Regions from separate parts of the Acidihalobacter yilgarnensis genome, predicted to be linked through region 1. Evidence: predicted binding sites of a transcription regulator. Region 1 holds the regulator's gene; each other region holds the start of a gene.
The links. Region 1 encodes sigma-54, which starts transcription at its own class of promoters, with help from an activator protein. Its sites were predicted from a motif close to TGGCANGNTNCNTGCTT; they were not measured.
Positions count from the first base shown of each region.

Region 1 (3,392 bases):
CAGCGTCACGGATCTCACCAAACGCTATCGCGGCCGCGACGTCCTTGGCGGGGTGTCGCTTGACGTGGGCAGCGGTGAGATCGTCGGCTTGCTCGGCCCCAACGGCGCGGGTAAAACCACCTGCTTTTACATCATCGTGGGCCTGATCCAGCCAGATTCTGGCCATATTCGCCTCAATGATCAGGACATCACCCGATTCCCCATGCATGCGCGCGCGCGCATGGGCGTCGGCTATCTGCCTCAGGAAGCCTCGGTATTCCGCCGCCTCAGCGTCGAAGACAATATCCGCGCGGTACTCGAACTGCGTGACAATTTCGACCCCAAGGCACAGAATGAAACCCTGGAAAGTCTGCTGGATGAACTGCAGATCGGGCATATTCGCAGCAGTCGCGGATTCAGCCTCTCCGGTGGTGAACGACGGCGTGTGGAGATTGCCCGTGCCTTGGCAGCCGAGCCCGCATTCATCCTGCTAGACGAACCCTTTGCCGGTGTCGATCCCATCTCGGTGCTCGATATTCAGCGCATCGTGCGACATTTGAGCGACCGGGATATTGGCGTCTTGATTACCGACCATAACGTACGTGAGACCCTCGGCATCTGTCAGCGCGCCTATATATTGAGCGACGGGCATGTGCTTGCCGAAGGCACCCCGGAAGATATCCTGGACAACCAGAAGGCCCGCGAGGTCTATCTGGGTCAGGACTTCCGCCTGTAAGCAACCCGAGATACCCAAGAGTCCGACGATGACCATTGCGTTAAACGCGAATTCAAGATAAACATCAAACGCGATGATCAAGCCTTCACTTCAACTCCGGCTGGGGCAATCCCTGGCGATGACGCCTCAACTGCAGCAGGCCATACGCCTATTGCAGTACTCGACACTCGAGCTACAGACACATATTCAGGAAGTCCTGGAAACCAACCCGATGCTCGAGGTCGACGAGGATTCCGGGCGAGTTGAGGGCGCGGATGGCGAGCAAATCAACGGCGAATCTCGCGAAGGCGCCGCCGAAGACAACCCATCCCAAGACACCATCCCAGACGAATTGCCGGTCGACAGTGCCTGGGACGATATTTACGAGCCGCCAACCGCAGCGGGCTCCGGCTCGTCCGAAGCCGATGACCGCGACCCCTACGAATCACAAAGCGGCGATGGCGAGTCGCTGATCGATCATCTGCTCTGGCAAGTGCACTTGGCACCCATGAACGAGCAGGATCGCCTGATCGCCATGACCCTGATCGACTCGATCGGCGGTGACGGTTATCTTCAGGAGGATATCGAGAACATCCGTGGATCACTCGCCGCGCAATTGCAGGCCGATCTCGAAATCGAGGACATCGAGGCCGTCCTCCATCTCGTGCAACGGCTAGATCCTCCAGGTTGCGGCGCCCGCAATCTGGCGGAATGCCTCGACATACAACTTTCTGAGATGCCACAAGATATACCGTGGTTGATACAGGCGCGGCGCTTGGTGCAATCCCATATCGACCTGCTCGGGAATCACGATCTCAAGGCACTGATGCGCCACCTGGAACTGGACGAGGCTGGCCTGCAGGAAACCATCGCACTGATCCAGTCGCTCAATCCGCGGCCTGGTGCACAGATCAGCAATAGCCGACCCGAATATATCGTCCCCGACGTGACGGTCCGCAAACAGGGTCAGCGCTGGCGCGTGGAGCTCAACTCTGAAGTTGCGCCGCGCCTACGCTTGAATTCCACCTACGCATCAATGGTACGGCGCGCAGACAGCAGCGTTGACAACACCTACATGAAAAATCAGCTGCAGGAAGCGCGCTGGTTCATCAAAAGCCTGCAAAGCCGTAACGAAACCTTGCTACGTGTCGCCACTGCCATCGTCGAGCAGCAGAGGGGGTTTCTCGAATATGGCGAGGAGGCGATGAAGCCCCTGGTCCTGCGCGACATTGCGGAACAGGTCGAAATGCACGAATCGACCATCTCTCGCGTCACTACCCAGAAATACATGTACACGCCCCGCGGCATCTTCGAATTCAAGTACTTCTTCTCCAGCCACGTCGGTACCGCCGATGGCGGTGAATGCTCCGCAGTCGCGATTCGCGCCATGATCCGCAAACTGGTCGAATCCGAACCCGGCGACAAACCTTTGTCGGACAGCAAGATCGCAGATCTGCTCAGCGAGAAGGGGATACAGGTTGCGCGCCGCACGGTCGCCAAATACCGAGAGGGCATGAACATTCCGTCCTCCAGCGATCGCAAACGACTCAACTAGACTCAAATCATGGAGATCTCACAAAATTCTTCGACTTGGCGCAATACGGACCGACACCCGCATTCCGGCCGTGACCAGGGAGCACAGTCGGGCGCCAGCGTCGAAACCCGGCGGTGGGAGATGTTACCCGCCGTCCACGCCCCGCACAGGGAACCGCGGACGGCGAGCAACGTCGGCCATGATGGCACCGCCCCCAAATGGGCAGTTAAGACACAGCCCTCAACGAGGAGTATCGTATGCAAATCAACCTGTCTGGGCACCACGTAGAGTTGACCGATGCACTACGCGACTACGTAAGCGACAAATTCCAGCGTCTCGAACGACACTTCGACAATATGATCGATGTCCACGTAATTCTTTCCGTAGAGAAATTGCGTCAGAAGGCCGAAGCCAGTCTGAACCTCAGCGGCAACCAACTCTTCGCAGATGCCGTCGACGAAGACATGTATGCCGCTATCGACTCGCTCGTCGACAAGCTCGACCGGCAGGTGATCAAGCACAAGGAAAAGACCAAAGACCATCACAAGGCCGAAGCGACCAAACGCACGGCCATCTGAAACACACAGGCGACACCTGAACCATGCAGATAGGCGAATTACTCACGACCGAACGCATCCTCAACGATGCGGACATCCACAGTAAAAAGCGGGCACTGGAGGCACTAAGCGAACTCCTGGCCAAGGGTGGACAGGTTTCCTCCAATGAGGTCTTCGATACCCTGCTCGCACGCGAGCGCCTGGGCAGTACCGGCTTGGGACATGGCGTAGCGATACCGCACGGCCGCATGGCTGGCCTCAAGGAAACCCAGGCCGCCTTCATCAAATTGAACGGGGGCATCGATTTCGATGCCCCCGACCAGGCGCCGGTTGATCTTCTGTTCGCCCTGGTGGTCCCCGAGGAGTGCACCAGCGAACACCTGGACACGCTCTCAAGACTGGCTCAGTTGTTCAGCGACCCGATCACCGTGCAACAACTACGGGGTGCCCACGACAGCGAGTCCGCCCTGGGACTGCTCAATGACTGGGATGCCAGGCACGCCGCCTAGGCGACGTCATGGACGCCACGCTCTCCGCTGAAACCCTCTATCAAGCCCTCGGCAAACGCCTCGAACTTTCCTGGGTGGCGGGACGTTCGAGCGGAGGG
Region 1 is NZ_CP017415.1:3,046,971-3,050,362, forward strand. Features, by position in the region: gene lptB (LPS export ABC transporter ATP-binding protein) at 1-715, shown strand, start outside; gene BI364_RS14740 (RNA polymerase factor sigma-54) at 789-2,249, shown strand; gene hpf (ribosome hibernation-promoting factor, HPF/YfiA family) at 2,486-2,806, shown strand; gene BI364_RS14750 (PTS sugar transporter subunit IIA) at 2,830-3,294, shown strand; gene hprK (HPr(Ser) kinase/phosphatase) at 3,303-3,392, shown strand, end outside.

Region 2 (3,392 bases), 1.6 Mb from region 1:
ATCTCGATATCTCCCGAATCAGGATGCGCCGTCACTGGCCTTGCCCGCTGTCCTGGCAGGTCGTGACGGCTGAAATTGGTTCATGTGCCGAAGAGTTTCCAGTGTGACCCTGGGCGTGGCGACCTCGAAGGATTCCAGATAACCCGCGGGGTCCTGCGGATCGAATCGACCTCCATCGCAGAAGGCATCGGCCCCCATTCGCAACGGCTCCGGCACGGCCTGCGCCAATTGCCATTCACCGGCGTGCAATCCCTCTGGCTTGTAATCGATCAGCGGACAGGACCATCCGAAAGCCGCAGCAGCCTCCCGGTAATACTCCGGGCGATATGCCATCTCAGCCACGGCGGTCATGTCATATGCCGTATCGACCTGCCCCCAGCGATAGATCTGGGTGACGAACCACAGGGCGTGCGAACGCCACGGAAACATCGCGGCATGCCGCTGGAACACATTGAAATTGGGGTGAGGAACAGCCGATTCGCCAGGGTCGTAAATCATTTGTTCGGTCAACGGCAGGCGCAGCAGCGCCTCCTTGACGCCGACATATTCCGATCGGGCCAGCAAGGCTGCTGCCTGCTCCCGATGATCGGGATCGTCCAGCCACTGCCCGGCGCGCATCAAGGCGCGCACCAACGCACGCAAGGTCAACGGATGGCGCTCGGCCCACTCCTGCGTCACGCCCAAGACCTTTTCCGGTTTGTGGCGCCAGAGCTGGTCGCTGGTGATCAGGACATGACCATGCCCCCCCTGTACTGCCACGCTGTTCCAGGGCTCGCCCACACAGAATCCGTCGATTTCCCCTGCACGCAGACGAGCTACCATCTGCGGCGGCGGAATCACCACGATCCGCACGTCACGGTCGGGGTCGATGCCAGCGGCAGCCAGCCAGTAGCGCAACTCGTAGTTATGGCTTGATACGGGATAGACCACCGCGAAGGTCAATGGCGGCCGACCCGTGCGACGGTCGCTTTCGATAAGCGTACGCAAGACACCGGCCGTACGCGGCCGATGCCGGACGGCCTCGGCATCAACCTCGCGCATGCGCTCGAACAACCGCCGCGATACCGTGATCGCATTGCCGCCCAGTCCCAGGCTGAGAGCCGCTATCAATGGCCGCCGTACCGCAGTGATGCCGAGTTGACTGGCAACCGGCATGCCGGCAAGCATCTGTGCACCATCAAGCGCGCCCATCATGACCTTATCGCGGATATTCGCCCACGAGGGTTCACGCGAGAGGGTCACCTCCAGATGCTCGTCCGCGAACATGCCCAACTCGCGTGCGACCACCAAGGGCGCACAATCGGTCAGTGGCACAAAACCGAGCGTCAACTCACGCTGTTCCAGATCCTCTCCCGGCCGATTGCCGAGACTCAGCCGAGGTCGCCCGTTCGCACTTTTATCCACCATGCCAAACCGCTCCATTCAGGCCAAAAAAAAGCGTCGCTCCGTTCATGCCACGCATGAACGTCACGACGCCTTTGTCGAATACACTCGATCTCATGGTAACCGGATCGGTAGCCCGCCGTTGGGCGCCATTCCAGCTTTACACGCTTGTCTAAATGGATAAAGCACATTACGTGCCATCCCTGAACACCCGCCGCCAGACACGGGTACCCGCCCAAATCTCAACCTAGAGCGCACCACTTTGGTGCAAAAAACCCGGGGCCGGCACCATTCCGGCGCCCGGGCACTCCGCTCAATGCTTGCCTGGGAAACCGCCCAGACCATTGAAGGCCATGTAAAGCGAATAGACACTGACCGCAATGGCGATGAACATCTCAAAGAAGATGAAGGCCACGCCATATTTGTACCAAGGCTCGTGCGGGGTGCTTTGCTGCTCGTTGGTCTGCATATTGGCAATCTCCAGTTTTCGATCGGTAGCGTTTCCAGTCTCGCCGCGATACCGAGCTATCTGCTGATGGCTCGGTATCGCGGGATATATCAGGCTTTCTCGCCCACCGGGCGATTCGTCCGGTCGATCCAGTTCTCCCCGATGCCGTGATCCTCGGGATGATGCTCATAACGCGCCGCCCAGAAGTAGAACAGAGTGAAGGGGATGAACATGAACAAGGCGATATAGAGATACCCCATGTGAATGTTCCCGGAGTGCGCGAACACCAGCGGATAGACAATACCGCCAGCCGTGGAAACCCCGCCGATGAAGCCAGCCGCGATCCCCGGACGATCCGGGAACAACAACGGCACGAGCGCGAAGGTACCGCCGGTACCAAAACTCACGAAGATACCGAAGGCCACCAACACCAGTACCGATAGCGGTAGTGAATTCGCCAGCCCGGCCAGGGTCAGCGCCACCATGGACGCCGTAATCAGCAACAGCGAGATGGCTAGCCAGTGCAGACGCGGAGCGTAGGGCAGCGTCCGAGCGATCATCGGCAGCGGTGTCCAGCCGCGACGCTGGAACAGGTCCGACATAAAGCCCGAGAAGGGCCGGAATAGCGACGCGGTGAAGGATTGCACCGCGGCAAAGGTACCTGCCGCAATCTGTACGCCGGCGATACTGGTAAAGCCCAGCGCAAGGATCGCCTCATGGAAGCCGCGAGTGAAATAACCGGGCAACCAGGCATTCATCGCGATTTCCAAACCGAAGGACATGGCGTAGGCCAGCATCAGTGCAATGGCAATATAGCGGCTCCAAACGAAAATCGTGCCGCGCAGATCGGCTGATTCACGTGCAGTAGCGCGCACCTTTTCATGCTTGGCCGCTTCGCCGCGCAGCAGGTACCAAGCCGCGATCACGAGGGCAATGACGCCCAGCCACAAGAATGCCGACTGGTAGTCCAGGCCAAACATACGCGGCAAGAGCAGCGCGCCGACGCCGGCACCGACATTGCCGGTGCCGGCGTACAGACCCTCGGCAGTACCGATTTCACTCGGCTCGAACCACTGCGCCACGTGCTGAATACCGACCACGAACGACACGCCGGCGATCGCCACGATCACCCGTTCGATGAACAAGATGTCGTAATCGGTGGTGTAGGCCGAGGCAATGGACACTAGGCCGCAAACGGCCAGGATCACCGCGAAGGTGCGCGGCGCGCCGAAGCGATCCGCTGCCCATCCGGCGATGATACGGCCGATCGGTGCCATCCAGATGGCCGAGCTCGCCAGCAGGCCGAGTGCCGCCAAGCTGAGATTGTAGTGATTCGCGATACTCGGGCTAAAGGCGGCCGTCGAGAACCACATCAGAAAACACCAAAAAAAACCTACGGTTGCGATGACAAGCTGTTCTACCTTATGCGTTTTCATGATTCCTCCAGAGCGTTCAAGTCGGTGTGGTGCCGACGCCCGATTCAAGTCGGCCGCCACGTCTGTGCAACCTGCTGACCGGGCGAGTACTGCCTTCAACCCGCCGCATCACAGCCTCCAACGGT
Region 2 is NZ_CP017415.1:1,118,074-1,121,465, reverse strand. Features, by position in the region: gene nirB (nitrite reductase large subunit NirB) at 1-2, opposite strand, end outside; gene BI364_RS05255 (CmpA/NrtA family ABC transporter substrate-binding protein) at 19-1,407, opposite strand; gene BI364_RS18255 (hypothetical protein) at 1,697-1,852, opposite strand; gene BI364_RS05250 (MFS transporter) at 1,942-3,267, opposite strand.
Region 2: the regulator sigma-54 is predicted to act here: its motif matches at 1,567-1,583, upstream of BI364_RS05255 (CmpA/NrtA family ABC transporter substrate-binding protein).

Region 3 (3,392 bases), 650 kb from region 1:
TCGGGCTGCTTAACTGATCTGTCGGATTTGCGAAAGATCGACATTCCCCATACCGCCCGACAGCGCCAACGTAATCGGCCCACCGTTCTGCGCCAGGGTGACGCTGGAAACCTGTGCGGGCGACAACACGCCGAGTCCCTGGCTCTGTCCATTGACCTGACCAACAGCCTTGACCTCATAAGTCCCCGCCGGCATCGGCGTACCCTGCATATTCGTACCGTCCCAACTGAAATTCGCGAGCCCCTGGGCCTGTGTGCCGAGATCCATCTGCTTGACCAATTGCCCACTCGTGTCATAAATACCGACCGACACTTGAGATGCCGGCGTGGTAACGTCGACGGAGCCCTGCAGCGAGCCACTCGCGGGCAACACCGCCATCGACGAGGGCGCCAACACCGTCCGCCCCACCAGGCTCGCCGCCTGCAATGACTGGTTGGTCGACAGCGACTTCGACAGCGTGGCAAAGGAAGTGGACATGCTCTGGATACCGGAAACGGTACTGAACTGCGCCAGCTGTGCCAGCATGTTCTGTCCGCTCATCGGTTGCGTCGGATCCTGATTCTTGAGCTCGGCCACCATCAGATTCAGGAAGGCCTGCTGACCCAGCTGGGAGCCGGACGAACCCGTTCCGCTGGTCGCGCTCGACGAAGAGGTCGTGCTGCCGGTCAGGCCGAGCTGCGCGAGGACGCTGGGGTTAAAACTCGAATTGATGGCGCCAGTGCTCATTTCTCCACCTCGAATGGATTACTTGCCAAGCTGCTGTACGGTGCTCAGCAGCAGTTGCTGGGTTGTGGTCAGGACGTTCACATTGTTCTGGTAACTGCGCGAGGCCGAGATCATGTTCGCCATCTGCTCGACCGTGTTGACGTTGGTGGTGTAGACATACCCCTGCTTGTCGGCGAGAGGATTACCTGGCGCGTACTCGCGGCGAATCGGCGCCCGACTCTCCTGGATATCGGTCACGCGCACACCCACCGCCGAGTCGCCACCCTGCGCCTTGAACAGCGTCGAGGCGAAGACCGGCTGGCGCGCACGGTAGGCGGCTTGCTCGCTCGACGCCACGTCGTCGGCATTGGCGAGATTGCTGGCGATCGTATTGAGGCGCACGCTCTGCGCGGCAAGCCCGGAACCCGCGATATTGAATATGCTGTACAGACTCATGATCAGGTCCCCATGATCGCGTTCTTGAGCCCCGTGATTCGCCCAGTCAGAAAGGCCAGCGTGGCCTGGTAGCGCAAGGCATTCTCACCAAATGCCGCCTGGTTGTACTGAAGATTGACGGTGTTTCCATCCAGAGACGGCTGCAGTGGCACCTGGTACAGCACTGGCGCGCTGACACTCCCTGATGCGGGTTCCATATGCTGCGGACTGGTCCGCACCAACGCCAGATTGCCGCCATGCCCGCTCACAGAGGCCAATGCGGCCTTGAAATCAATGTCGCGTGCCTTGTATCCAGGGGTATCGGCGTTGGCGATATTCGAGGCCAACAGCTCGGCGCGCTGCGCCTCGAGCTGTAGGGCCTGCGGAAATGAGCCCAGCGCCTGATCGATCGAAAATGGCATGTTGCCCCATCCTAAAGTTTTCACCTACCAGGACGATAGCAATTACGATGCCAACGCAAAAATCCAGCAATAGCGCGGGCTTGAGCGCCCATGGCAGGTCAAGACGGCAAACTTTCGCCGCCTAACGGCAAAGTCATCGGAACCGGTTGCCCGCTCCGGCATCGCGATAAAGCGTTTTGATCCGTGGCCAGACGGGGGTTAGCATGTGCGCCCCGAAACCAGACCCGACGAGCGGCCATGTCCCAGGAACCCATTGAACAGTGGATGCAACGCGTCGCCGATGCGACCGGACCTCTCGTGGAGCAATCGCCAGACCACCGCTGGCTGTTGCGACAGAGCCTGTATACGCACTTTCAGCGACTGGTGACCCTGACCAGCCTCGGCGAAATGAGTGGCCCTATTTTGGATGTCGGTGCCGGTACCGGCGCGCTGACCCTCGATCTGGCTTGGCATGCCAGCCCTGATACGCAGATCAAGGCCGTCGACAATGACCCCAAGGCACTCGCACTGCTCCACGCCCTGGCGATGTCGCTAGGCGTCAGCGTCGAGATTCAGCTGGGTCAAGCCTCGACCTTACCGGCCGAAACAGCGAGCCAGGCGTTGACGGTGGCCCGTTACGTCTTCCAACACCTGCCTCAACCCGAAATCGCACTGGCCGAAATGTGCCGCGTCACCCAACCGGGCGGACGCGTGCTGATTATTGACGTGGACGACGGTGTCGCTTTGGGCGAGCCGCCGGAATCCCCTCATCTGGATGGACTGCGCGAGGCCATTCGCACGCTGCAATCCAGGCGCGGCGGCAATCGTCGTATCGGTCGACATCTTTATCGACTCATGCGCGACGCGGGACTCGAAGCCATTCAGATCATCCTCATGCCCCGCGTCAGATTGGGTCTGCAACATGGGCGAAGCGCTGATATGGAACTGCATCAGATCGAACGCCTGCTCGCCGAGCGCGACGATCTCATCGCTGCCGACCTGATCACCGCCGAGGCTTTCGATCTCGGCGTCACGGCTCTCCGGCAGAGTTTTGCCGAGGATCGTTTCGAGCTCGACGCGGACTTCATCGCCATTGGCCGAATGCCATCTGCCGACTCGCCGTCATAAATCTCTATTGGCAAGTGCCCGGCACACGGCCCACAATGAATCCATTGCCGAGGGAGACGATACGCATGCGAGCCGTCCTGCCAAGGGTGCTGGTCGTACTAGCGCTCATGATCACCGGCTTGAGCACGTCGGTCGCATCCGCCGACTCTGCCGCGCAGTTCAAGGCAGCGCTGGATGCTCTGTCCACCAATCAACTTGATCGCTTCGAGGCGCTATCGCGCCCATTGATCGGCAATATTCTCTATCCCTATCTGCGCTACGCCTATCTCGAACATGAGATCGAGCACGTGCACCGCGCCGACATCGATGCCTTTCTCAAAGCCAATGCCAAATTGCCGATCAGCAACGCGTTGCACAGCGACTGGTTATTGGAACTCGCCCGCCGTCAAGACTGGACCACGTTCATCGCCGAAGATACCGGCAGCGGTGGCGGTAGCCGCCTGGCCTGTGCACGCGTGCAGGCACTCGCCGCAACTGGCCACGTCGACAAGGCGCTGACGCTCGCAAAACAGCTATGGTTGGCCGGCTACTCGCAACCGCAGAGCTGCGACCCCGTATTCAGCCTGCTCACGCAGCATGATCTGCTCACGCCAACCCTGATCCGCCAGCGCCTTTTGCTTGCCCTCGACGCACGCAACATCAGCTTGGCCCGCTTTCTGGCACGCAAGCTACCGAGCGCCGAACAACCACTGGCGGCTCGATGGCTGCAGGTCTATGAAACGC
Region 3 is NZ_CP017415.1:2,396,431-2,399,822, forward strand. Features, by position in the region: gene BI364_RS11465 (flagellar hook assembly protein FlgD) at 10-726, opposite strand; gene flgC (flagellar basal body rod protein FlgC) at 745-1,161, opposite strand; gene flgB (flagellar basal body rod protein FlgB) at 1,164-1,562, opposite strand; gene BI364_RS11480 (methyltransferase domain-containing protein) at 1,800-2,669, shown strand; gene BI364_RS11485 (transglycosylase SLT domain-containing protein) at 2,735-3,392, shown strand, end outside.
Region 3: the regulator sigma-54 is predicted to act here: its motif matches at 1,599-1,615, upstream of flgB (flagellar basal body rod protein FlgB).

Region 4 (3,392 bases), 1.5 Mb from region 1:
CGCGCGGATCACGTCGTCGCCCGCCCCGGGCGCAAGCCGGACAGGAAATAGGTCCCGTGGCGCGGCAGATCGTGGGCCCGTTCAACCGAGTCGAGGGCGACCTCGAAGTGCAGCTCGACGTCGGCGACGGCCAGGTCGACGCAGCCTGGGTGAACTCGCCGCTGTACCGCGGCTTCGAGCAGATCCTGCTGGGCAAGATTCCCGGGGACGCTCTGGTCTATGCGCCGCGGGTCTGCGGCATCTGTTCGGTCTCGCAGTCGGTGGCTGCGGCGTTCGCGCTGGGCGACGCCTACCGCGCGGAAACCCCGCCCAACGGCATCCTCGCGCTCGACCTGATCCATGCCGCGGAAAACCTGATCGACCACCTGACTCACTTCTACCTGTTCTTCATGCCGGACTTCGCGCGCCCCGAATACGCCGCCCAGCCCTGGCACGCCGACATCCACGCGCGCTTTCGCGCCGTCGAGGGCAGCGCCGCACCCGAGTTCCTGCAGGCGCGCACCGCGTTCATGCACCTCATGGGCCTGCTGGCCGGCAAGTGGCCGCACAGCCTCGCCATCCAGCCCGGCGGCTGCACCCGAGCGGTATCCGCGCGCGAGCGCCTGCATCTGGGCAACGTCGTCGGCGCCTTCCGCCGATTCCTGGAACAACGGGTCTTCGCCGCACCCCTGGACGAGATCGTCGCCCTCGACAGCCGCGACGCGCTGCAGCACTGGCAGGCGGCACAGGCCGGGCAGCCCGGCGATCTCGCCCGCTTCCTCGCCCTCGGCGAGGCCCTCGGACTGCACACCCTGGGCCGCGCCGCCGACCGCTTCATGAGCTTCGGCGCCTACCGCGAAGCTGACGGGGCACCGCTCTTCGCGCGCGGCGTGTGGCGCGACGGCAGCCTGCACTCACTCGACGTCGACGGCATCGCCGAGGACGTCAGCCACAGCTGGATGGCGGGCGACACGGCACCGCCGCGCACGGCGCGCACCCTGCCCGACCCGGGGCGCGAAGGCGCCTACACTTGGTGCAAGGCGCCGCGCCTGCACGGCAAGGCGGTCGAGGTCGGCGCGCTCGCGCGCCAGCTCGTCGACGGCCATCCGCTGATTTGCGACCTCGTCGCCGCCACCGGCGGCAACGTGCTCACCCGTGTCGTCGCGCGCCTGCTGGAAAGCGCGCGCATCCTGCTGGCGATGCAGCGCTGGACCGATGCACTGGTTCCGGGCGAACCGTTCCACAACCCCGCCGCCCCGCTGGCCGACGCCGAGGGCATCGGCCTGACCGAGGCGGCGCGCGGCAGTCTCGGGCACTGGTTGCGGATCGAGGGCGGACGCATCCGCAACTACCAGATCGTCTCGCCCACCACCTGGAATTTCTCGCCGCGCGACGCCGCCGGCCAACCCGGCGCGCTGGAGCAGGCGCTGACCGGGACGCCAGTGGACTCGCCGCGCCATCCGCGGAAGATCGCCGTCCAGCATGTGGTCCGCTCCTTCGACCCCTGCATGGTGTGCACGGCGCACTGACGACGACGCTGACAATCCGCTAACCAGACAGACCCTTGCAAATCGGAAAGTAACTTTCCACCCCAATCTGCACCTCAAAATTCATTAGATCGGCTAATTGATTGATGTCAATGGGATTCCCGCCACTGGCCCGTTTAGTGCTTTGACCCCTCCCAAGGCGGGACGCCGACGACACGAGACCATCAAGCTCGGCGTCCTCTCCTAAGAACCCGCGAATCGATCCGCGACTGCCAGCGCCCGCTCTGCCGTGGGGTGGGCGCAGAGGGAGGAGTACATGGCGATAGAAACCTTCTACGACGTGATGCGTCGCCAGGGCATCAGCCGACGCAGCTTTCTCAAGTTCTGCAGCCTGACCGCCACCTCGCTGGGCCTCAGCCCGGCCTTCGTGCCGAAGATCGCGTGGGCGATGGAGAACAAGCCGCGCACGCCGGTGCTGTGGATGCACGGCCTGGAATGCACCTGCTGCTCCGAATCGTTCATCCGCTCCGGACATCCGCTGGCCAAGGACGTCATCCTGTCGATGATCTCGCTGGATTACGACGACACCCTGATGGCCTCCGCCGGGCATCAGGCCGAGGCCTGCCTGCAGGAGACCATCGAAAAGCACAAGGGCAACTACATCCTCGCGGTCGAAGGCAATCCGCCGCTCAACGAGGACGGCATGTACTGCATCGTCGGCGGCAAGCCCTTCGTGGAAAAACTGCGCTACGCCGCGGCGCACGCCAAGCACGTGATCGCCTGGGGTGCCTGCGCATCCTGGGGCTGCGTGCAGGCCGCGCGACCCAACCCGACACGCGCCACGCCGATCCACAAGGTGATCACCGACAAGCCGGTGATCAAGGTGCCGGGCTGCCCGCCGATCGCCGAGGTGATGACCGGCGTCATCACCTACATGCTCACCTTCGGCCACCCGCCAGCGCTCGACCGCCAAGGGCGGCCGAAGATGTTCTACGGCCAGCGCATCCACGACAAGTGCTACCGCCGCGCGCACTTCGACGCCGGCGAGTTCGTCGAGTCCTGGGACGATCGCGCCGCGCGCGAGGGCTATTGCCTGTACAAGATGGGCTGCAAGGGACCGACCACCTACAACGCCTGCTCCACCGTGCGCTGGAACGGCGACACCTCGTTCCCCATCCAGTCCGGGCACGGCTGCCTGGGCTGCTCCGAGGACGGGTTCTGGGACAAGGGCTCGTTCTACGACCGCCTGACCCGCGTCAACGGCTTCGGCATCGATGCCAACGCCGACCAGATCGGCGGCATTGCCGCGGGCGGCGTGGGCGCAGCGGCGGTGGCGCATGCCGCAGTCACCGCGGTAATCCGCGCACGCCACAAGCCGCATCAGCCGAAGCAGGATGAACACCACGGAGACAAGAGCGAATGAGCGTCATCAAGACCCCCAACGGCTTCACCCTGAACGACGGCGGCCGCCGCGTCGTGGTCGATCCGGTCACCCGGATCGAGGGCCACATGCGCTGCGAGGTCAACGTCGACGACCACAACGTGATCCGCAACGCCGTCTCCACCGGCACCATGTGGCGCGGGCTGGAAGTGATCCTCAAGGGCCGCGACCCACGCGACGCCTGGGCCTTCACCGAAAGGATCTGCGGCGTGTGCACCGGCACGCACGCGCTGACCTCCGTGCGCGCGGTGGAGGACGCCCTCGACATCAAGATCCCCGAGAACGCGAACACCATCCGCAACATCATGCAGCTGATGCTGCAGGTGCACGACCACCTGGTGCACTTCTATCACCTGCACGCGCTGGACTGGGTGGACGTGGTCAGCGCGCTCAAGGCCGACCCCAAGGCGACCTCCACGCTGGCGCAAAGCCTTTCGCCGTGGCCGAATTCGTCGCCGGGCTATTTCCGCGACGTGCAGAACCGC
Region 4 is NZ_CP017415.1:1,004,672-1,008,063, reverse strand. Features, by position in the region: gene BI364_RS04805 (NADH-quinone oxidoreductase subunit B family protein) at 1-51, shown strand, start outside; gene BI364_RS04800 (nickel-dependent hydrogenase large subunit) at 57-1,508, shown strand; gene BI364_RS04795 (hydrogenase small subunit) at 1,783-2,889, shown strand; gene BI364_RS04790 (nickel-dependent hydrogenase large subunit) at 2,886-3,392, shown strand, end outside.
Region 4: the regulator sigma-54 is predicted to act here: its motif matches at 1,635-1,651, upstream of BI364_RS04795 (hydrogenase small subunit).